2 regions of the Pseudomonas sp. 25 R 14 genome follow, and region 2 is predicted to be linked to the other one. Evidence: predicted binding sites of a transcription regulator. Region 2 holds the regulator's gene; the other holds the start of a gene.

Region 1 (11,546 bases), on a different contig from region 2:
GGAACAGGCCGAGTCGCCGGAGTGAACGCCCGCCTGCTCGATGTGCTGCATGATCGCACCAATCACCACGTCGGTACCGTCGCAGACCGCATCCACGTCCATTTCGATGGCGCAGTTGAGGAAGTGGTCCAGCAGCACCGGGCTGTCGTTGGACACTTTCACCGCATCACGCAGGTAGCGCTTGAGTTCTTCTTCTTCGTAGACGATTTCCATCGCCCGGCCGCCCAGTACGTAGGACGGACGCACCACCAACGGGTAGCCGATCTTGCTGGCTGCACGGATGGCCTCGTCTTCGCTGCGCACGGTAGCGTTTGGCGGCTGGCGCAGGTTCAGGCGCTCAACCATTTGCTGGAAGCGCTCACGGTCTTCGGCACGGTCGATGGCGTCAGGGCTGGTACCGATGATCGGCACGCCGGCCGCTTCCAGGGCACGCGCCAGTTTCAGCGGGGTTTGCCCGCCGTACTGGACGATCACGCCTTTTGGCTTCTCGACGCGACAGATTTCCAGCACGTCTTCCAGCGTTACCGGCTCGAAGTACAGGCGGTCGGAAGTGTCGTAGTCAGTAGAAACAGTTTCCGGGTTGCAGTTGACCATGATGGTCTCGTACCCGTCTTCGCGCAGGGCGAGGGCGGCGTGTACGCAGCAGTAGTCGAACTCGATGCCCTGGCCGATACGGTTTGGACCGCCGCCCAGGATGATGATCTTGTCGCGGCCCGACGGCGCGGCTTCGCACTCTTCCTCATAGGTGGAGTACAGGTACGCGGTATCGGTGGCGAACTCCGCGGCGCAGGTGTCAACGCGCTTGTAGACCGGGAAGATATCCAGCTTGTGGCGATGCGTGCGCAGGTTCTTCTCGGTCACACCCAGCAGCTTGGCCAGACGCTGGTCGGAGAAGCCTTTGCGCTTGAGGCGGAACATCAGGTCGCGGTCGATAGAGGAAAGACCCAGGGTCTTGACCTTTTCTTCTTCCTTGATCAGATCTTCGATCTGCACCAGGAACCACGGGTCAATCATGTTCATGCCGAAGATGTCTTCGACGGTCATGCCAGCGCGGAAAGCATCAGCCACGTACCAGATACGCTCGGCGCCCGGCACGGTCAGCTCGCGCTTGAGGATACTCATGCTTTCCGGGTTGCTCAGGTCGAGCTTCTCGTCCAGGCCGCAAACGCCCACTTCCAGGCCACGCAGGGCTTTTTGCAGGGATTCCTGGAACGTCCGGCCGATAGCCATGACTTCACCGACCGACTTCATCTGAGTGGTCAGGCGGGCGTCGGCTTTCGGGAACTTCTCGAAGGCAAAGCGTGGCAGCTTGGTCACGACGTAGTCGATGGACGGTTCGAAGGACGCCGGCGTAGCACCGCCAGTGATTTCGTTTTGCAACTCGTCCAAGGTGTAACCGATCGCCAGCTTGGCAGCGATGCGCGCAATCGGGAAGCCGGTAGCTTTTGATGCGAGCGCCGAAGAACGCGATACACGCGGGTTCATCTCGATCACGACCATGCGGCCTGTGTCCGGGCAGATGCCGAACTGAACGTTGGAACCGCCGGTTTCAACGCCGATCTCACGCAGTACCGCCAATGAGGCGTTACGCATGATCTGGTATTCCTTGTCCGTCAGGGTCTGTGCCGGCGCAACGGTGATCGAGTCACCGGTGTGCACGCCCATCGGGTCGAAGTTTTCGATCGAGCAGACGATGATGCAGTTGTCCTTTTTGTCGCGGACAACTTCCATCTCGTACTCTTTCCAGCCGATCAGGGATTCGTCGATCAGCAGCTCTTTGGTCGGCGACAGGTCCAGACCGCGTGCGCAGATTTCTTCGAACTCTTCACGGTTGTAAGCGATACCGCCACCGGTGCCACCCATAGTGAAGGACGGACGGATAATGCACGGGAAACCCAGCTTTTCGAGAACCGCGTTGGCCTCTTCCATGCTGTGGGCGATACCCGAGCGCGGGCAGTCAAGACCGATGGACTTCATGGCCTTGTCGAAACGCGAACGGTCTTCAGCCTTGTCGATGGTGTCGGCATTGGCGCCAATCATCTCTACGCCGAACTTTTCCAGGACGCCTTCGCGCTCCAGGTCCAGGGCGCAGTTCAGTGCAGTCTGGCCGCCCATGGTCGGCAGCAGTGCGTCCGGGCGCTCTTTCTCGATGATCTTGGCAACGGTCTGCCATTTGATCGGTTCGATGTAGGTGGCGTCGGCCATGTCCGGGTCGGTCATGATGGTGGCCGGGTTGGAGTTCACCAGGATGACGCGGTAACCCTCTTCACGCAGGGCCTTGCAGGCCTGGGCGCCGGAGTAGTCGAATTCGCATGCCTGGCCGATAACGATCGGGCCAGCGCCGAGAATCAGGATGCTTTTTATGTCTGTACGTTTTGGCATGGGTTTGTCACTCAAATCCGCAGGTCAGTCGGCAAGCCGTCTTGAACAATCCTTGAAGAGCCTGAGGGGGCCGCCGATTTTCCGGGCCACCCTCAGGCCACTCATTTAGCGTCGCTTGGCCATCTCATTGATGAAACGGTCGAACAGCGGCGCTACGTCGTTCGGGCCCGGGCTTGCTTCAGGGTGGCCCTGGAAGCTGAACGCGCTCTTGTCGGTGCGCTCGATACCCTGCAGGGAACCGTCGAACAGCGACTTGTGAATGGCACGCACGTTGGCCGGCAAGGTGGCTTCGTCCACCGCAAAACCGTGGTTCTGGCTAGTGATCATCACGACGCCAGTGTCCAGGTCTTGCACCGGGTGGTTGGCACCATGATGGCCGTGGCCCATTTTCAGGGTCTTGGCACCGGAGGCCAGGGCCAGCAGCTGGTGGCCCAGGCAGATACCGAATACCGGGATCTCGGTTTCCAGCACATCCTTGATCGCCTGGATCGCGTAGTCGCAAGGCTCCGGATCGCCCGGGCCATTGGACAGAAACACGCCATCCGGTTGCAGGGCCAGCACATCGCTGGCCGGGGTTTGCGCCGGCACCACGGTCACGCGGCAACCACGTTCGACCAGCATGCGCAGGATGTTGTACTTAACGCCGTAGTCATAAGCGACCACGTGGTAAGGCAGCTCGCTAGCCTCGATGGTCGCGTGACTGTCAGTCTTCAAGTCCCAGACAGTGGAGCGCCACTCGTACTGTTCTTGGGTGCTGACGACTTTCGCCAGATCCATGCCTTTCAGGCCAGGGAAGCCTTGCGCTGCAGCAATCGCTGCGGCTTCGGAAACATTGTCACCGACCATGATGCAGCCATTCTGCGAGCCTTTTTCACGCAGGATGCGTGTCAGGCGGCGCGTATCGATACCGGCGATCGCCACAACGTTGTTGGCTTTCAGGTAATCGGACAGCGACATCGTGTTACGCCAGTTGCTCGCAACCAGTGGCAGGTCACGAATCACCAGACCGGCCGACCAGACACGATCAGACTCGACGTCTTCCGGCGTAGTACCGGTGTTGCCGATGTGCGGATAGGTCAGGGTAACGATCTGCTGGGCGTAGGAAGGATCGGTAAGGATTTCCTGATAGCCGGTCATGGCGGTGTTAAACACCACCTCTCCAACGGTCTGACCGTCGGCTCCAATGGCTTCGCCGCGAAAAATGCTGCCATCAGCAAGGGCGAGTATGGCTGGCTTAGTCAAGAAGACCTCCCGTAAATAAAGCCTGAAAGGGCGATCGCAGGTTGTAAAAAAGCGGAGTGACGTATGGACACGTCACCCCGCTTCTTCACTGAATTATTCTGCGCGCTTTTAGTGGACACACTAAAGCTGTAGCTTACAGAAAAAGGCTTTTTTGGTCCACCGCTAAAGAGCCTAAAAGGCAGGAGAATGCGACAGGACGTCGCTTAGCGGGTAAAAACGGGGCCCTAGAGTAATACCCAGGGCCCGTTTTTGCTACTGATTAACGCAGATCCAGCACGTCTTGCATGTCATAGAGGCCCGCTTCGCGCCCCTCCAGCCACAATGCCGCACGCACCGCGCCCTTGGCGAAGGTCATGCGGCTGGAGGCCTTGTGAGTGATTTCCAGGCGCTCGCCTTCGGCAGCAAACAGCACCGTGTGATCACCCACCACGTCACCACCGCGCACCGTGGCAAAGCCAATGGTTTCACGCTCGCGCGCACCGGTATGGCCTTCGCGGCCATATACCGCGACTTTCGACAGGTCGCGCCCCAGGGCATCGGCAATCACTTCGCCCATGCGCATGGCAGTACCCGATGGCGCATCCACTTTGTGGCGGTGATGCGCCTCGATGATCTCGATGTCCGCGTCATCACCCAGTACCCGTGCAGCCATGTCGAGCAACTTCAGCGACAGGTTGACGCCCACACTGAAGTTGGCGGCAAACACGATCGGAATATCCTTGCCCGCCGCGACAAGCAATTGCTTTTGCTCGGCATTCAGGCCAGTGGTACCAATAACCATGGCCTTGCCCGCCTTGCGGCAGAACGCCAGGTTTTTCAGCATCACCTCGGGCAGGGTGAAGTCGATCAATACATCAAATTCATCAGCCACTTGCTCCAGGCTGCCAGACAACGCCACACCGATCCGCCCCAGCGAAGCCAGCTCACCGGCATCGGCACCGATCAGCGTACTGCCCGGACGCACGATTGCCGCCGTCAACCCCGACAGAGGCGAGCGTTGCTGCACCGCCTCCACCAGGTTCTTGCCCATGCGCCCGGCGGCGCCCATCACTGCTATACGTCGCATATCCACGTCCTTACAGGTCGCCGAAGAAGCGCTTCACGCCTTCAAACCAGCCAGCGGTCTTGGGCGAATGGGAGCCATCACCGTCCAGGGAGCTGCGGAACTCTTCGAGCAACTCACGCTGACGACGATCCAGGTTGACCGGAGTCTCGACAGCCACACGGCACATCAAGTCGCCCGCCCCACCGCCACGCACTGGCGCAACGCCTTTGCCACGGATGCGGAACTGCTTGCCGGTCTGCGTCCCCTCAGGGATCTTCAGCTTGACGCGACCATCGAGGGTCGGAATCTCCAGCTCGCCACCCAGGGCAGCATCGACAAAGCTGATCGGCACTTCACAGAACAGGTGCTTGCCGTCGCGCTGGAAGATCGAGTGCTCGCGCACATTGATCACCACGTACAGATCGCCCGTCGGACCACCCTGCGTACCTGCCTCACCTTCACCCGACAAACGGATACGGTCGCCGGTATCGACACCTGCCGGCACTTTCACCGACAGGGTCTTGTACTCTTCGACACGCCCTTCGCCGTGACAGGAGTCGCACGGATCGGAAATGATCTTGCCCTGACCATGGCAGCGCGGACAGGTTTGCTGAACAGAGAAAAACCCCTGCTGCATGCGTACCTGGCCAATACCACCACAGGTTGGGCACGTAATCGGCGACGAGCCCTTCTTGGCACCCGAACCGTCACACGGTTTGCAATTGACCAGCGTCGGCACGCGGATGTTGACGCTAGTGCCGCGCACAGCCTCTTCCAGGTTCAGCTCCAGGGTGTAGCGCAAGTCGCTACCACGCTGGGCACCGCCACGCTGACCACCACGACCGCCACCGAAGAAGTCGCTGAACACGTCGCCGAAGATATCGGAGAAGTTCTGGCCGCCAAAACCGGCACCGCCGCCGCCCATGCTCGGATCGACACCGGCGTGGCCGTACTGGTCGTAGGCCGCGCGCTTGTTCGGATCACACAGGCATTCGTAGGCCTCATTGGCCTCTTTGAACATTTCTTCGGATTCTTTGTTATCCGGATTACGGTCCGGGTGGTGCTTCATCGCCAGACGACGGTAGGCCTTCTTCAGGTCCGCCTCGCTGGAGCCGCGCTCCACACCCAACACTTCGTAATAGTCACGCTTTGCCATAAGTCTTTGCACTCTTAAGGACGTTCGGCAAAACCCTCCTGAGCTTACCAAACTCGTTGAGCCCCAATACAGGCCCGGACCCAACTCACGTCAAATTCAACGATCCTGGTCTTTACTGCTCTCAGCCGAGACCCAGCTAAAAACGCGGTGACTGTCGATCGCAAAGCAGGAGCATTCCCGATCACACCGCCAGCATCCGAACCTTGTCGCATGCTGTAAAAATTCGCGTACCCCAGACACGCCAACGCGGGAGCAAGCTCCCGCGCGGCGACATCCTACCAGTCACCGCTTGATAGCGGTCAACCGGGCGACCAAGTTACTTCTTCTGGCCTTCTTTGACTTCTTCGAACTCGGCATCGACAACGTCGTCGTGCTTGGCTTCAGGCTCTGCCTGTTGCGCAGCGCCATCACCTTGCGGAGCCTGCTCGGCGTACATCTTCTGAGCAACCGGCGCGGAGACTTTCGACAACTCCTCAACCTTGGCTTCGATGGTGGCCTTGTCGTCGCCTTTGACGGCGGCTTCCAGGGCAACCACGGCTGCTTCGATTGCGGTCTTCTCTTCAGCAGTCACTTTTTCGCCAGCATCAACGATCATTTTGCGCGTCGAGTGAACCAGCGCATCACCCTGGTTGCGGGCAGCGGCCAGCTCTTCAAACTTCTTGTCGGCCTCGGCATTGGTTTCAGCATCACGAATCATCTGTTGAATTTCTTCATCAGACAGACCGGAGTTGGCCTTGATCGTGATCTTCTGCTCCTTGCCGGTAGCCTTGTCTTTCGCGCCGACGTGCAAGATACCGTTGGCATCGATGTCGAAGGTCACTTCGATTTGTGGCACGCCACGTGGTGCTGGTGGAATATCGGCCAGGTCGAACTTGCCCAGGGACTTGTTCTGAGCAGCCTGCTTACGCTCACCTTGCAGCACGTGAATGGTCACAGCGCCTTGGTTGTCATCGGCAGTCGAGAACACTTGCGATTTCTTGGTAGGAATCGTGGTGTTTTTCTCGATCAGCGCAGTCATCACGCCGCCCATGGTTTCGATACCCAGGGTCAGCGGGCTGACGTCCAGCAGCAACACGTCTTTCACGTCGCCGGCCAATACCGCACCCTGGATAGCAGCACCCATGGCAACCGCTTCGTCCGGGTTCACGTCTTTACGTGCTTCTTTACCGAAGAACTCGGTCACTTTCTGCTGTACCAACGGCATACGAGTCTGACCACCGACCAGAATCACGTCGTTGATCGCACCCACGTCGATACCGGCATCTTTCAAAGCGGTACGGCAAGGTTCGATGGTGCGCTGAACCAGGTCTTCAACCAGGGATTCGAGCTTGGCGCGCGAGATCTTCACGTTCAAGTGCTTAGGGCCGGTGGCATCTGCTGTGATGTACGGCAGGTTCACGTCGGTCGACATGCTCGACGACAGCTCGATCTTCGCTTTTTCAGCAGCTTCTTTCAGGCGCTGCATGGCCAGCGGATCACCCTTGAGGTTCATGCCGCTTTCTTTCTTGAATTCGTCGACGAGGTAGTCGATCAGACGAATGTCAAAGTCTTCACCGCCCAGGAACGTGTCACCGTTGGTGGCCAACACTTCGAACTGGTGCTCACCGTCGACTTCAGCGATTTCGATCACGGAAACGTCGAAGGTGCCGCCACCCAGGTCATAAACGATCACAGTGTGATCGCCCTTGGCCTTGTCCATACCGTAGGCCAGAGCGGCTGCGGTTGGTTCGTTGATGATGCGTTTTACGTCCAGGCCCGCAATGCGGCCGGCGTCTTTGGTCGCTTGACGCTGGCTGTCGTTGAAGTAGGCAGGAACGGTGATCACCGCTTCAGTCACTGCTTCACCGAGGTAGTCTTCGGCAGTTTTCTTCATCTTTTTCAAGACTTCAGCCGAGATCTGCGGTGCAGACATCTTGTTGCCGTTTACTTCAACCCAGGCGTCACCGTTGTCAGCCTTGGCGATTTTGTAAGGCACCATCTTGATGTCTTTTTGTACGACTTCTTCGTCGAACTTACGACCGATCAGACGTTTCACCGCGTACAGGGTGTTGTGCGGGTTGGTTACAGCCTGACGCTTGGCCGACTGACCAACGAGGATTTCACCGTCGTTGGCGTATGCAATGATCGACGGCGTGGTACGCGCGCCTTCGGCGTTTTCGATAACTTTGGCTTTGCCGTTTTCCATGACGGAGACGCAGGAGTTGGTGGTCCCCAGGTCGATACCGATAATTTTGCCCATGATTTACTCTCCCGAAACTTGAATTTGGTTGCCGCAGCAGTGGTGGCTGACTGCGACAGACTTAAACACTTGACTTATAAATGGGGTCGTTACGAAGGATTTCAAGCCTGCTCGTCAATCGACGGTGCAACAGGTGCAGGAGCCTTGCTCACCACGACCATCGCAGGGCGCAACAAGCGACCATTGAGCAAGTAACCCTTCTGGAACACTTTCAACACACTATTGGGCTCAAGATCTGCACTTTCCTGCATCGCCATGGCCTGGTGATGTTCAGCGTTGAACGGCTCACCGCCTTGCGGATCGATGGCTTCCAACTGATAACGCTTCAGGGTGTCCTGGAACATTTTCAGGGTCAGTTCGATCCCCTCGCGCATGGCGCGGATGTTTTCGTCGTCCGGGTTGGACAACTCAAGGCCACGCTCCAGGCTGTCGATGATCGGCAACAGATCACCGGCAAACTTTTCCAGCGCGAACTTGTGGGCTTTCTCTACATCCTGCTCGGCGCGGCGGCGGACGTTCTGCAGATCGGCAGCAACACGCAAAGCCTGATCCTGAGCGCCTACCAACTGCTCTTCGAGCACTTGCACACGAGCCGCCAGGTCTTCACCCGCTGCCTGCGAGGCCTGGTTGGCGTCTGGGTTTTGCGTATCCAGCGTCTGTTCGTCAGCCATAGTTCTCTCCTTTCTAAATCCTGCGCGAACTCGACTCGCGCTTCTGTTCCGGTATATGGGGCCACAATTTCCAGGTTCAAGGGCCGACATGTCCCGACTCATACTTTCCACTCATTCCTCATCGCACTAAAAAAAACTACCACCCAAGCAAATTGAGCTAAGCCGCAGGATTGTCAGCCCAGAACAAAACACTGTATAAATAACCAGACCTAAAGCCTGGGAGCAGCCGTCATGCTGGTTCACCTGTCCGTACATAACTACGCCATCGTCGAGCATCTGGATCTTGAACTGGATCGCGGGATGAGCGTAATCACAGGCGAAACCGGCGCCGGCAAGTCGATCATGCTCGACGCACTGGGCCTGACCCTGGGCGACCGCGCCGACAGTGGCGTGGTTCGCCCCGGCGCAGACAAGGCCGACATCCTGGCAACCTTTGATCTGGCCGACATCCCGGAGGCCAGCGCCTGGCTCGCCGAACGCGACCTTGACAACGATGGCCCGTGCATCCTGCGCCGGGTAATTACCGCCGAAGGCCGCTCCCGCGGCTACATCAATGGCACGCCCTGCCCACTCGGTGATTTGAAAGCCCTTGGCGAACTGCTGATCGACATCCATAGCCAACACGAACACCAGTCCTTGCTCAAAACCGACACCCATCGGCGACTGCTGGACGAATACGCCGGCGCGACCGACCTGGCGCGCCAGGTACAACTGGCCGCACAACGCTGGCGCCAGACCCGCCAGGAGCTGGAACGGCTGTCCAATTCCGGAGACGAACAACGTGCCCGCCACCAGCTTCTCAGCTATCAGTTGGAAGAGCTGGAAAGCCTGGGCCTGGGCGAAACCGAGCTGGAACAGTTGGAGCAGGAGCACAAGAACCTGACCAATGCCGAGACACTGCTGGGCATTTGCCGCCAGGTTGTCGAGCAATGCAGCGAAAGTGACTCCGGCAATGTGCTGAATGCACTGACAGCAAGCCTTAACCGCCTGTCGAGCGTGAACAGCGGCTCTGGATCATTGAATGAAGCCACCACCCTGCTGACCAGCGCACAAATCCAGGTAGAAGAAGCCGTTGGCGAGCTGAACCGCTTCCTCGACCACTTCGATGCCGACCCGGCACGCCTGCAAGAGATCGAAGAACGCCTCGACACTATTTATACCCTGGCACGCAAACACCGTATCCAGCCGACCGAAGTCGCAGCCATGCAGCAAAAACTGCTGGACGAGATCGAAACCCTGAATGCCAATGATGAATCCATCGAGCGCCTGGGCGATGAACTGGCCTCCTTCGCCCGCCACTACCAGGAAAAGGCCCGGGAGTTGAGCGACCTGCGACATCATGCGGCAACCGGACTGGCCTGCGCCGTGGAACAGGAAATCCAACGCCTGGGCATGCCCGGCGGGCGCTTCACCATCGAGTTGCACACCAATAGCGGCAATGAACTGCAGCCCAACGGCCTGGAGCAGGTCGAACTACTGGTGAGCGCCAACCCTGGTCAACCCCTCAAGGCACTGGCCAAGGTGGCGTCCGGCGGCGAACTGTCACGGATCAGCCTGGCGATTCAGGTCATTACCGCCCAGACCTCACGCGTACCAACATTGGTATTCGACGAAGTGGACGTGGGGATCGGCGGGCCGACTGCAGAAATTGTCGGCCAATTGCTGCGCCGCCTCGGCGAGCGTGGGCAAGTCTTGACGGTTACCCACTTGCCACAGGTGGCAGCCCAGGGGCATCAGCATCTGTTCGTGCATAAGGTGCGGGGCAGCGATGCGACGCATACCGCCGTGTCCAAGCTGAACAAGACCGAGCGGGTGGAAGAAGTCGCGCGCATGCTCGGCGGCATCGACCTGACCAAGGAGTCCCTGGCTCATGCGAAAAAGATGGTGGTAACGGCAAAGGTTTGATCCCGTTCTTTCCGGGATTTTCTGGCGACAGACAGCACGAAGGCGACCCTAGGGTCGCCTTCGATCGTTTCGCAGAGTGAATCTGCGTAGCTTTCTTACTTTTTCTTACGTATGTATAGAACCAGATTATGGTCCACCAAATCGAATCCGTGCTCCTCAGCAATCTTGTGCTGCAGCGCTTCGATTTCGGGACTGGTGAACTCGATAACCTCATTGGTATCCAGGTCAACCATGTGGTCGTGATGACCACCGTCAGCCAGTTCAAAAACTGCATGACCGCCGTCGAAATTATGACGAACCACCAGCCCTGCGGCTTCAAACTGGGTCAGTACACGGTAAACCGTGGCCAGGCCGACGTCCTCGTTAGACTCCATCAGCGCCTTGTAGACATCCTCGGCACTCATGTGGCGCTGCTCGGCGGAATCGAGCATTTGTAGAATCTTGACTCGTGGCAGAGTCACTTTAAGACCGGCTTTGCGTAGTTCGCTATTTTCAACCATGGTTAGCTTTCTCGCGGATGCTGCTTCGCAGCTTCTCTTAATACGGGTATGATCGGCGTTTACGTTGTCCCAGCCAAGATAGTGGAAGTCGCCCACCGATGCAAAACACCAAGCTCTTGCTAACCAGTTTCACCCTTGTGGGACTGCTCGCACTCGCCGGTTGTTCATTCCCCGGGGTTTACAAAATCGACATCCAGCAGGGCAATGTCGTCACGCAGGACATGATAGACCAGTTACGCCCGGGAATGACCCGACGGCAAGTACGGTTTATCATGGGCAATCCCCTGCTGACCGACACATTCCATGCCGATCGCTGGGATTATCTCTATAGCCTGCAGCCTGGAGGCGGGGAGCGCCAACAGGAGCGCGTCAGTGTCATCTTTAATGGCAACGACCAGCTCGTCAG
Region 2 (11,546 bases):
GCCTCGACCATCATCGAGACCGGCATTGACGTGCCGAGCGCCAACACCATCATTATCGAGCGTGCCGACAAGTTCGGCCTGGCGCAGTTGCACCAACTGCGTGGCCGGGTCGGGCGCAGTCACCACCAGGCCTATGCCTACCTGCTGACGCCACCGCGCCAGCAGATTACCGGTGACGCCGAAAAACGCCTGGAAGCCATCGCCAACACCCAGGACCTGGGCGCGGGCTTTGTGCTGGCCACCAACGACCTGGAAATCCGTGGCGCCGGTGAACTGCTGGGCGACGGCCAGAGCGGGCAGATCCAGGCCGTAGGCTTCACCCTCTATATGGAGATGCTGGAGCGCGCGGTGAAGGCCATCCGCAAAGGCGAGCAGCCGAACCTCGACCAACCACTGGGCGGCGGCCCGGAAATCAACCTGCGTTTGCCGGCGTTGATTCCCGAGGACTACCTGCCAGACGTGCATGCGCGGCTGATCCTGTACAAGCGCATCGCCTCGGCCACCGACGAAGAAGGCCTCAAGGACCTGCAAGTGGAGATGATCGACCGCTTCGGCCTGTTGCCGGAACCGACCAAGAACCTGGTGCGCCTGACCCTGCTCAAGTTGCAGGCCGAGCAACTGGGGATCAAGAAGGTCGACGCCGGCCCTCAAGGCGGGCGTATCGAGTTCGAAGCGCAGACGCCGGTGGACCCATTGGTGTTGATCAAGTTGATCCAGGGCCAGCCCAACCGCTACAAATTCGAAGGCGCCACGCTGTTCAAATTCATGGTGCCGATGGAACGTGCAGAAGAGCGCTTTAATACACTGGAGGCGCTGTTTGAACGCCTCATCCCGAAATCTGCTTGAAGGACGCCCCATGCGCCTGTTTCGTATCCTGAGCCTGTTGTTGGTGGTAGTCGCACCTTCGGCGTTTGCCGACAGCCTCTACCAGGTGGAAATGATCCTCGTCCGCCAGAATGCGGAACCCCAGCTCAACAGCCGGCCCGCCCCGGAAAACTGGGCTGTCGACGCGCGCCAGGGCATCGAGAAAATCAGCCCGCCACGCCTGAACAATATCGTCGAGAAACTCCAGGCCAGTGGCGACTACACCGTGCTGCTGCACAAGGCCTGGGAACAGAACCTGGGCGAACAGGCGGTCAAGCTGAAGATCACCGACGGCCAGGAACAGTTCGGCCAGTTCCCCATCCAGGGCACCCTGGACCTGCAACTGGGGCGCTTCACCCGGATTGATGCGAGCTTCTGGCTCAACCAGTTCGACAGCAACGGCAGCGTGATTGCCAGTGAACACCTGAGCCAGCCGGACGTACGCACCAAGAACAACCAACTCAACTACCTGGACGGCGGCCACCTGGCCCTACTGGTCAAGATCACCTCCCTCACCGCCAAACCACCGAGCGCACCACCGCCCGGCCTGGCGGACTGATCCAGTACCATGTCCCTGCCGTCGCCGCTGACCAAACCCCTGGCGCCTTCCTGGGCCAACCGCTTCAAGGAGCAAAGCCTGGAGCGCGGCCGGCGCTACGCCCTGGAAAACCGCGTACGCATCGTCGAGTCAGGCGACAGCACCATCATCGCCAGCTGCGAAGGCTCAGGCGGCAATGTCTACCGCCAGACCATCTCCCTGCGCGAATCGGCCAAAGGCACCTTGATCCTGGTGGACAGCCGCTGCACCTGCCCCGTGCACACCAACTGCAAACACATTGCCGCAGTACTTCTGCAGGTTCAGGAAACCCTGGCCTTTCCGGCAGCGGCCAAGGACGCCGAGCTGCTGGAGAAGCTCCAGGCCGTGCTGGATAACCGCGTAGTGCTGCCACAAGTGGTGCTCGAAGACGTGCAGCCGATCCCGCGCCTGTGGCTGGCCAGCATCGAGTTCAGCGCCTTTGAGCCGCGCAACGGCAAGATGCAGCGCTACATCCAGCACCGCGCGGCGCTGTCGTTCAACTACCTGGGCAACTACGTCAGCGGCCAGAAAAATGCCGACATCGTAGTCCGCCAGGAAACCCAGAGCCTGCGGATCAAGCGCCATCCCGAGATCGAGCAACAGTATCGCGAACAATTGCGCCTGCTCGGTTTCAAGATCGCCACCCGCCAGAGCAAGGCCTTGCCGGAAAGCGCCGGCGAGCTGTTTGAGATGGTCAATGACAGCGCCTGGCTGAACTTCACCCTCAACGCCTCGCCCACCCTGCGCGCCGAGGGTTGGGAGTTGCAGATCGATGAGGACTTCGGCTTCGACCTGAGCCCCGTCGATGACTGGTACGCCAGCGTCGATGAAGTGCCGGAGCGCGACTGGTTCGACCTGGAGCTGGGGATTATCGTCAATGGCGAACGCCTGAGCCTGCTGCCGATCCTGTTGAACCTGATGCGCTCCCACACCGAAATCCTCAACCCGGAAAAGCTCGCGCGCCGCCGCGACGACGAACTGATCCTGGTGAACATCCCCGGTTTGCCCAATGGCGGCCACGGCCCACTGCAGGTGGCGCTGCCCTATGGCCGGCTCAAACCGGTGCTGGCAACCCTCGGCGAGTTCTACCTGCAAGAGCCCGGCAGCACCGCCTTGCGCTTGGCCAAGGCCGACGCCATTCGCCTCAACTCGCTAGAAGACCTGCCCCTGCAATGGGAAGGCGGCGAACTTATCCGCAACTTTGCCCAACGCCTGCGGGATATCAAGGACTTCACCTGCACGGCGCCCGAGGGCCTGAACGCGACATTGCGCCCGTATCAGCTCGAAGGTCTGAGCTGGATGCAGTCCCTGCGCCAATTGGAAGTGGGCGGGATTCTCGCAGACGACATGGGCCTGGGCAAAACCCTGCAGACCCTGGCGCATATTCTCAGCGAGAAAATCGCCGGGCGCCTGGACCGACCGTGCATGGTGGTGATGCCGACCAGCCTGATCCCCAACTGGCTCGACGAAGCGGCGCACTTCACCCCGCAGCTCAAGGTCCTGGCGCTGTACGGAGCCGCACGCAAGAAGCACTTCGCACAATTGCAGGATTACGACCTGCTGCTGACCACCTATGCCCTGCTGCCCAAGGACATCGAGCAACTGGCCGCGCAGCCGCTGCATGTGCTGATCCTCGACGAAGCCCAATACATCAAGAACCCCACCAGCAAGGCCGCCCAGGCCGCCCGCGAGCTGAATGCACGCCAGCGCCTGTGCCTGAGCGGCACGCCGCTGGAAAATCACCTGGGCGAGCTGTGGTCGCTGTTCCACTTCCTGCTGCCGGGTTGGCTGGGTGATGTTAAGAGCTTCAACCGTGATTACCGCGTGCCCATCGAAAAACGCGGCAGCGAGGTGCGATTGCAGCACCTCAACGGCCGGATAAAACCGTTCCTGCTGCGCCGCACCAAGGAACAGGTGGCCACCGAGCTGCCGCCCAAGACCGAGATCATCCACTGGGTCGATCTCAATGAAGCCCAGCGTGACGTGTACGAAACCATGCGCCTGGCCATGGACAAGAAGGTCCGCGACGAGATCACCCGCAAGGGCGTGGCCCGCAGCCAGATCATCATTCTTGAAGCGCTGCTCAAGCTGCGCCAGGTCTGTTGTGACCTGCGCCTGGTCAACGATGCCACCCTGCCCGCACGCGGCAGCAGCTCGGGCAAGCTCGACAGCCTGATGGAGATGCTTGATGAGCTGTTTGCCGAAGGGCGCAGGATTCTGCTGTTTTCCCAGTTCACCTCAATGCTCAGCCTGATTGAGATCGAGCTGAAAAAACGCGGAGTCGCCTATGCCTTGCTGACCGGCCAGACCCGCGACCGCCGCACGCCGGTCAAGGACTTCCAAAGTGGCAAGTTGCAGATCTTCCTCATCAGCCTCAAGGCCGGTGGCGTCGGGCTTAACCTGACCGAAGCCGACACCGTGATCCACTACGACCCGTGGTGGAACCCGGCCACGGAAAACCAGGCCACCGACCGCGCCTATCGCATCGGCCAGGAAAAACCGGTGTTTGTGTACAAGATGATTGCGCGCGGTACCGTGGAAGAGAAGATCCAGGCGTTGCAGCAGGAAAAGTCAGACCTGGCGGCGGGCGTGCTGGATGGACGCACCACTGGCGACTGGAAGTTGGGCAACGAGGATATCGAGGCGCTGTTTGCGCCGCTGCCCAATAAGCAAGAGAAGCGCTGACTGTTAGGCCCCTATCGCAGGCAAGCCACACATTTTGATCTGTGAATACATTCAAATGTGGGAGCTGGCTTGCCTGCGATAGGCGCACCTCAATCCTATTCGATCAACTGAGCATCCCGAAGCGCGCCGAGCGCCGCCAACCAACGTGGGTTCTGCTTATAGTCAGTCGAGGCAATCGCCTGCCCACGCATACGGGCAATCCGCGCCGACGGCGTGACCTTCATGCGCTGGGCTGCACTCAGGGCCAGCTCGGCGGCCGCACGGTCATTGCACACCAGACCCATATCGCAACCTGCGCTCAAAGCGGCCTCGATACGGCTCGCCGCATCCCCCACCACATGAGCACCGGCCATGGACAGGTCATCACTGAAAATCACCCCATCGAACTGCAACTCACCGCGCAGGATGTCTTGCAACCAGCGGCGCGAGAAACCTGCCGGCTGGTTATCGACCTGCGGGTAGATCACATGCGCAGGCATCACAGCAGCCAACTGCTTGCTCAGGCGTGCGAACGGCACCAGGTCATGGGCGCGAATCTGTTCCAGGCTGCGTTCGTCATTGGGAATGGCGACGTGGGAGTCTGCCTCGGCCCAGCCGTGGCCCGGGAAATGCTTGCCAGTGGCAGCCATGCCGGCGCTGTTCATGCCCCGGATAAAGGCCCCGGCCAGCAACGCGGCGCGCTCTGGATCGCCTTCGAACGAGCGCGTGCCTACGACGGCGCTGCGCTGGTAGTCGAGGTCCAGCACCGGGGCGAAGCTCAGGTCCAGGCCAACAGCCAGTACTTCCGTGGCCATGACCCAGCCGCACTGCTCGGCCAGGTATTCGGCATTGGGATTGTCCGCCAGGGCGCGCATGGCCGGCAGACGCACAAAGCCCTGGCGCAGGCGCTGCACTCGCCCGCCTTCCTGATCGACAGCCAGCAGCAGGTCCGGGCGTACCGCGCGAATAGCCGCGCTCAACTCCCGCACTTGCCGTGGATGTTCAATGTTGCGCGCAAAAATGATCAGGCCGCCCACTTCAGGCTGGCGCAACAAGTGACGATCTTCAGCCGTCAGCCAGGTGCCGGCGACGTCCACCATCAAAGAGCCTTGCAGGGCAGCAGTCATAATTTTTCCTTGAATGACGCGCGCACCCCGTCACCTTGCCAGGCTTGACCTGGCAAGGTGACGGGGTGCGGGTAACTGTTTGAAATCGGCATGGGCGGCTAGCTTAGCGGATGCAAGCGGTGGCGCCCAGACGCCAGTGGTTAAACCTTGGCAGGCACGGGCACAGACTTGCTGCGGGGGCGCAACTGCGCGGCCACCATGGCCGGGTCGGTGACACCGCTTTCGGCACGCATGCCGGCTGCCAGGAAAGGCACCATCAGGCGCATCACCTGCTCGATGGAGGTATTGACCCCGAAATCCGTCTCGGCAATGGCGCGCAAGGCCTTGATCCCCGACATGCTGAATGCCGCAGCACCGAGCATGAAGTGCACGCGCCAGAACAATTCGATAGGGGGAATACGCGGGGCCGCCTCGTTGACCAGCAACATATAACGACGGAATACCTTGCCGTACATGTCCTCAAGGTAACGTCGCAAGTGGCCCTGGCTCTGACTGAAAGCCAAGCCCAGCAGGCGCATGAAGATCGACAGGTCGTTGCCACTGCGCGGTTGTACCACCAGGGCCTGTTCGACGAGGATTTCCAGCAGGTCTTCCAGGCTTGGCTTATTGTCAGGCTTGGCCTGGCGCCGCTCCAGCTCACGGTCGAGGCTGATACAGAACGGCCCGAGGAAGCGTGAGAACACCGCCTGGATCAAAGCCTTTTTCGAGCCGAAATGATAGTTCACTGCCGCCAGGTTGACCCCGGCCTTGCTGGTGATCAGCCGCAATGAAGTTTCAGCAAATCCTTTTTCCGCGAACAACTGCTCGGCAGCATCGAGAATGCGTTCAACGGTTTCCGACTGGGCCATGGCTACTCCGCCTGACAAACACTTGTTTGAAACATACGTTTCACCTTGTGCAATGTCAAGCCTGCAGGTCCGTTTTCCGGCCGGGCAGTCACCCGATTCGCACCTATTTAATCACATCTTCAACGGCCTGTTGGCAGCGCTATCCCAAGGCTTTGCAAGGACCGACGGATGACCGTCCGGCGGAGTCGGCAAAAACGATGATTGCCAAGCGCAGTTCACTGTATATAATCCCAGTCACTGTATAAAAAGACAGAGCGATCAACATGCTAAAACTGACGCCACGCCAAGCTGAGATTCTCGCTTTTATCAAGCGCTGCCTCGACGACAACGGCTATCCGCCGACCCGGGCTGAAATCGCCCTGGAGCTGGGGTTCAAATCCCCCAACGCTGCCGAAGAACACCTGAAGGCCCTTGCCCGCAAGGGCGCGATCGAAATGACCCCTGGTGCATCGCGCGGCATTCGTATCCCTGGCTTTGAGGCCAAGGCTGACGAATCGACCCTGCCGATCATCGGCCGGGTCGCTGCCGGTGCGCCGATTCTTGCACAACAGCACGTCGAAGAGTCCTGCAATATCAACCCGACCTTCTTCCATCCTCGCGCCGACTACCTGCTGCGGGTCCATGGCATGAGCATGAAGGACGTGGGCATCTTCGACGGCGACCTGCTGGCCGTCCACACCACCCGCGAAGCGCGCAACGGCCAGATCGTCGTGGCCCGCATCGGCGATGAAGTGACGGTCAAGCGCTTCAAGCGCGAAGGCAGCAAAGTCTGGCTGCTGGCAGAAAACCCCGAGTTTTCGCCGATTGAAGTCAACCTGAAGGATCAGGACCTGGTGATCGAAGGCTTGAGTGTCGGCGTTATTCGCCGCTAACGGAGGCATCATGCAGTTCCCACACGTGCAACAACACACACAACTGCCGCTGTTTGAGGCCTTTCTGGCCCAGCCACTTGCACCTATCCTCAACGAGACGGTGCAGTCCCCATGGACCGCCACCGCTGAACCTGAGGTATTCAGTGAATTGTCGTTGCGCGGCGCTGCCGGGAACTGCCTGAGCCTGCTGGCCCCCATTCTTCGCAACCTGAGCGAAGAACAGGATGCCCGCTGGCTGACCCTGATCGCCCCGCCCTCCAGCCTGACCCAGGCCTGGTTGCGGGATGCGGGCCTGAACCGTGAACGCATCCTGCTGCTGCAACCACGCGGCACCCAGAGCGCCCAGCAACTGACCTGTGAAGCGCTGCGCCTCGGACGCAGCCACACGGTGGTCAGTTGGCTGAATCCACTGGGCGCTTCGGCCAAGCAGCAGTTGATCAGTGCAGCGCGTACGGGCGATGCACAGAGCTTGAATATTCGTTTGGGATAAGCCCGAGCCTGACGCGCAACGCGTTATCGGGAGTGGTACAGGTCGTCCGATTGCAGCCTGACGTCAGGTCAGTGCCTGCGATGGACGCTAGGCTTCTACAGAATTGAGAAGCCGATTGAGCATTTGAATCTTAAAAACGACAAGCGGACTCAGTGAAGAATCCGTGGACCGTCGTCTTTCTCCGGTTCGCCCTCAGCCAGGCGCCCCGCCATCTGCACACCAACGCTCAGCATGGCTTTTGCCACTTCCACGTGTTGGCCTTGCAGGAATGCCTTGGCGTCCTCGGAAAAATCCAAAGTCACCAGAGAACCCTCGTCCTCAGCCCTGCGCAGCTCAATTCGGCCGTCGGGCAGTTCAACAATTTCCAGAAAGGACGTTGGCATAAAAATCTGTTCTCCACGAAAGGCCAGCATTATATCAGTCATAAGCAGAGCCTCGCTCAGGATCTGAACAGCTTTCTGTACAGCTGGATGAATGGTCTGTAGCGCCTCATTACCCTGCCAACGCTATCCGGCTCAGCACTCGTTCAACCCATCCCGAAAGCGTATCGCCAGTTTTTTCAGTTCCTGGCGCCAGCTCTCCAACTCGGCCCGGCTCAGTGGCTCGGGGCCTTCCTCTTCCAGGCTGACCGCAACGATCAACGGTTGGGTCACATCGCCCTTGGGCTTGTGCGGCACACGCGGCGGCTGAAACATCGCCGAATGCGCAGCCAGCAAACGTGCCAGCCAACTGTCAGGGCTGCGAGCCATCTCCACCAGCTCAGCCAACTCAGGAATGGCCAGCGACTCCAGCACCTCACGGGTCAGGATATCCTCGGCCCGCGGCGCATGCGCCTGGGGCAAACGATAGAAGCCGGCAATTTCATGGCACAGACCCAACAAGGCGCCATACAGATGGAACAACGCCGACTCTCGCCCCGCCTGGACCAGCGCGATAGCGTTCATCTCCTTTCCTTCCTCGGCACGGCCAAGGGCGTCCAGGGACAAACCCGCGAAGTAAATTTTCTGGTTGGTACGGGTATAGAGTTCGTTGGCCATGACGGCAGTCTCCACAACGACATAAGTATGATACGGCCTGTAGGAGCGAGCTTGCTCGCGAAAAACCTGAGAGCACCGCAGTGCACCAGGTTTATCGCGTCATCGTTAACGACCTTCGCGAGCAAGCTCGCGCCTACAGATCAAGCGCCCTGGCGCTTGTCCTCGACCTTCCACTTGCCGCCGTCGTAGAACGCTTTCCAACCCGTAGGCTTGCCGTCTACTTCGGTCTGCACGTACTGCTCCTTGGTCTTGCGGCTGTAGCGGATCACGGCCGGACGACCGTCGGGATCCTTCTTCGGCGCTTCACACAGGAAGTGGTACTTCGGGTCGATCTCGTCCTTGTGCGGCACGATCTCCATCACCAGGGGTGCACGAGTCTCGCGGTTTTTCGGGAACTGGCTGGCCGCCAGGAACAAGCCCGAAGCGCCATCACGCAGGATATAGGTGTCGTTGACCTTCTCGCACTTGAGCTCAGGCATCTTCACCGGGTCCATCTTCGGCGGCGCCGCGTCACCGCTTTTCAGCAGTTTGCGGGTGTTCTTGCAGGTCGCATTGGTACAACCGAAGAACTTGCCGAAACGGCCGGTCTTGAGCTGCATCTCGCTGCCGCACTTGTCGCACTCCAGGCTCGGGCCTTCGTAGCCCTTGATGCGGTAGGTGCCCTCTTCGATCTCGTAGCCGTTGCAATCCGGGTTGTTACCGCAGATGTGCAACTTGCGCTTCTCATCCAGCAGATAAGCATCCATCGCGGTGCTGCAGATCGGGCAACGGTGCTTGCCACGCAGTACCAGCGACTCGGACTCACCCTCGTCATCGGCAGCGATTTCATCGCCTGGCACCAAGTTGACGGTGGCCTTGCAGCGCTCTTTAGGCGGCAGGCTATAACCCGAACAACCGAGGAACACACCGGTAGACGCAGTGCGGATCTGCATCGGCCGACCGCAAGTGGTGCACGGGATATCCGTCATCACCGGCTGGTTGGCGCGCATACCGTGTTCCGGGCTCTCGGCTACTTCGAGTTTCTTCTTGAAGTCGCCATAGAACTCGTCGAGTACATTCTTCCAGTCCCGCTCGCCCTGGGCCACGTCATCGAGGTTCTCTTCCATGCCGGCGGTAAAGCCGTAGTCCATCAGGTTGGAGAAACTCTCGGACAGACGCTCGGTGACGATATCGCCCATCTTTTCCGAATAGAAACGACGGTTATGCAGGGCCACGTAGCCACGGTCCTGGATGGTGGAAATGATCGCCGCGTAGGTCGAAGGACGACCAATGCCACGTTTTTCCATCTCTTTTACCAGGCTGGCTTCCGAATAACGCGCAGGCGGCTTGGTGAAATGCTGGGACGGATCAAGCTTGATCAGCTTCATCACATCGCCCTGGGCCATGTCTGGCAGCACGTCATCATCGCCGGGCTTGGCGATTTGCGGCATCACACGGGTGTAGCCGTCGAACTTGAGGATACGCCCCTTGGCACGCAGCTCGAAGTCCCCGGCACCCACGGTGACGGTGGTGGACAGGTATTGCGCCGGCAGCATCTGGCAGGCCAGGAACTGGCGCCAGATCAGCTCGTAGAGGCGCTCAGCGTCGCGCTCCATGCCCGTGAGCTTGCTTGGCTCGGTATTGGCGTCAGACGGACGAATCGCTTCGTGAGCCTCTTGTGCGCCTTCCTTGCTGCTGTAGACGTTTGGCTTCTCCGGCAGGTACTTCTTGCCGAATTCGCTTTCAATATAAGTGCGCGCCATCGCCACCGCGTCTTGCGACAGGTTGGTGGAGTCGGTACGCATATACGTGATGTAGCCCGCTTCGTACAAACGCTGGGCCATCATCATCGTCTTCTTCACCCCGAAGCCCAGGCGGTTGCTCGCGGCCTGTTGCAGGGTGGAGGTGATGAACGGCGCCGACGGCTTGCTGCTGGTCGGTTTGTCTTCGCGCTTGACGATGCTGTAGCTGGAAGCCTTGAGCTTCTCCAGCGCAGCTATGGCCTGGGCTTCGTTAAGCGGCTTGAAGGCCTCGCCTTTCTCGCGGGCCACGTCAAAGCGCACGGTCGCGCCCTTGGCGGTGCCGAGGTCGGCGTGGACTTCCCAGTATTCTTCAGGGATGAACGCACGGATCTCGCGCTCGCGCTCCACTACCAGCTTCACCGCGACCGATTGCACACGTCCGGCGGACAGGCCACGGGCGATCTTCGCCCACAACAGTGGCGAGACCATGTAGCCGACGACGCGGTCGAGGAAGCGCCGCGCCTGCTGGGCATTGACGCGGTCAATGTCCAGCTCACCCGGCTTGGAGAAGGCTTCCTGGATCGCCTTCTTGGTAATTTCGTTGAACACCACGCGCTTGTAGCGGCTGTCGTCCCCACCGATGGCTTCGCGCAGGTGCCAGGCAATGGCTTCCCCTTCGCGGTCCAAGTCCGTTGCGAGATAGATGGTGTCGGCATCCTTGGCGAGCCGGCGCAGCTCCTCGATGACCTTTTCCTTGCCCGGAAGGATCTCGTACTTGGCCTTCCAGCCATGATCCGGGTCCACACCCATGCGCGAGACCAGCTGCTTGCGCGCCTTCTCTTTAGGCGAGAGCACCGGACCTTCGCCCGCAGCCGCCTTGCCGCGCTTGGCAGCAGGCTCCTTGCTGGCGCTAGCCGAACCGCTGGTGGGCAGGTCTCGGATATGGCCGATACTCGACTTCACCACGTACTCGTTACCCAAGTACTTGTTGATGGTCTTGGCCTTAGCCGGGGATTCCACAATGACCAGCGATTTGCCCATGGATCGGAAAATTCCTGAATTCGAGAAGAGAAAGGCGGTTGGCGCCTGACGCGGCAACGCTATATATAGTGGCAACACAGTGAGGTCAAGCGCAGCATTCTGCGCAACCGGCCGTTATTGCCCTGAAAAAAGGCTGGGTTCGACCTGCACCAAAGCAAAGCGCGGGACCTGCTCGCCGTCAACTTCGACGGTTTCCAGGAACATGCTCAAGGGGCGCACCCAAAAGCCGTAATCGCCATACAGTGCTTGGTAAAACACCACTTCTTCTTCGGTCTCGGAGTGCCGCGCCACATTAAAAACGCGGT

The links. Region 2 encodes LexA, which represses DNA repair genes until DNA is damaged. Its sites were predicted from a motif close to CTGTNTNNNNANACAG; they were not measured.
Region 1: a site for LexA is predicted at 8,927-8,942, ahead of recN (DNA repair protein RecN). Genes of this name have one in related genera too.

Annotation. Positions count from the first base shown of each region.
Region 1 is NZ_CVTS01000036.1:56,327-67,872, forward strand. Features, by position in the region: gene carB (carbamoyl-phosphate synthase large subunit) at 1-2,382, opposite strand, end outside; gene carA (glutamine-hydrolyzing carbamoyl-phosphate synthase small subunit) at 2,488-3,624, opposite strand; gene dapB (4-hydroxy-tetrahydrodipicolinate reductase) at 3,884-4,690, opposite strand; gene dnaJ (molecular chaperone DnaJ) at 4,701-5,825, opposite strand; gene dnaK (molecular chaperone DnaK) at 6,142-8,064, opposite strand; gene grpE (nucleotide exchange factor GrpE) at 8,166-8,735, opposite strand; gene recN (DNA repair protein RecN) at 8,967-10,640, shown strand; gene fur (ferric iron uptake transcriptional regulator) at 10,736-11,140, opposite strand; gene BFQ03_RS09575 (outer membrane protein assembly factor BamE) at 11,239-11,546, shown strand, end outside.
Region 2 is NZ_CVTS01000010.1:61,111-72,656, reverse strand. Features, by position in the region: gene mfd (transcription-repair coupling factor) at 1-846, shown strand, start outside; gene BFQ03_RS01630 (CsiV family protein) at 857-1,423, shown strand; gene BFQ03_RS01625 (DEAD/DEAH box helicase) at 1,433-4,126, shown strand; gene nagZ (beta-N-acetylhexosaminidase) at 4,222-5,232, opposite strand; gene psrA (transcriptional regulator PsrA) at 5,373-6,080, opposite strand; gene lexA (transcriptional repressor LexA) at 6,344-6,952, shown strand; gene sulA (SOS-induced cell division inhibitor SulA) at 6,963-7,442, shown strand; gene BFQ03_RS01600 (hypothetical protein) at 7,592-7,825, opposite strand; gene BFQ03_RS01595 (DUF6586 family protein) at 7,958-8,479, opposite strand; partial or broken gene BFQ03_RS30455 (outer membrane lipoprotein carrier protein LolA) at 8,500-8,604, opposite strand; gene topA (type I DNA topoisomerase) at 8,620-11,241, opposite strand; gene BFQ03_RS01585 (DUF1653 domain-containing protein) at 11,356-11,546, opposite strand, start outside.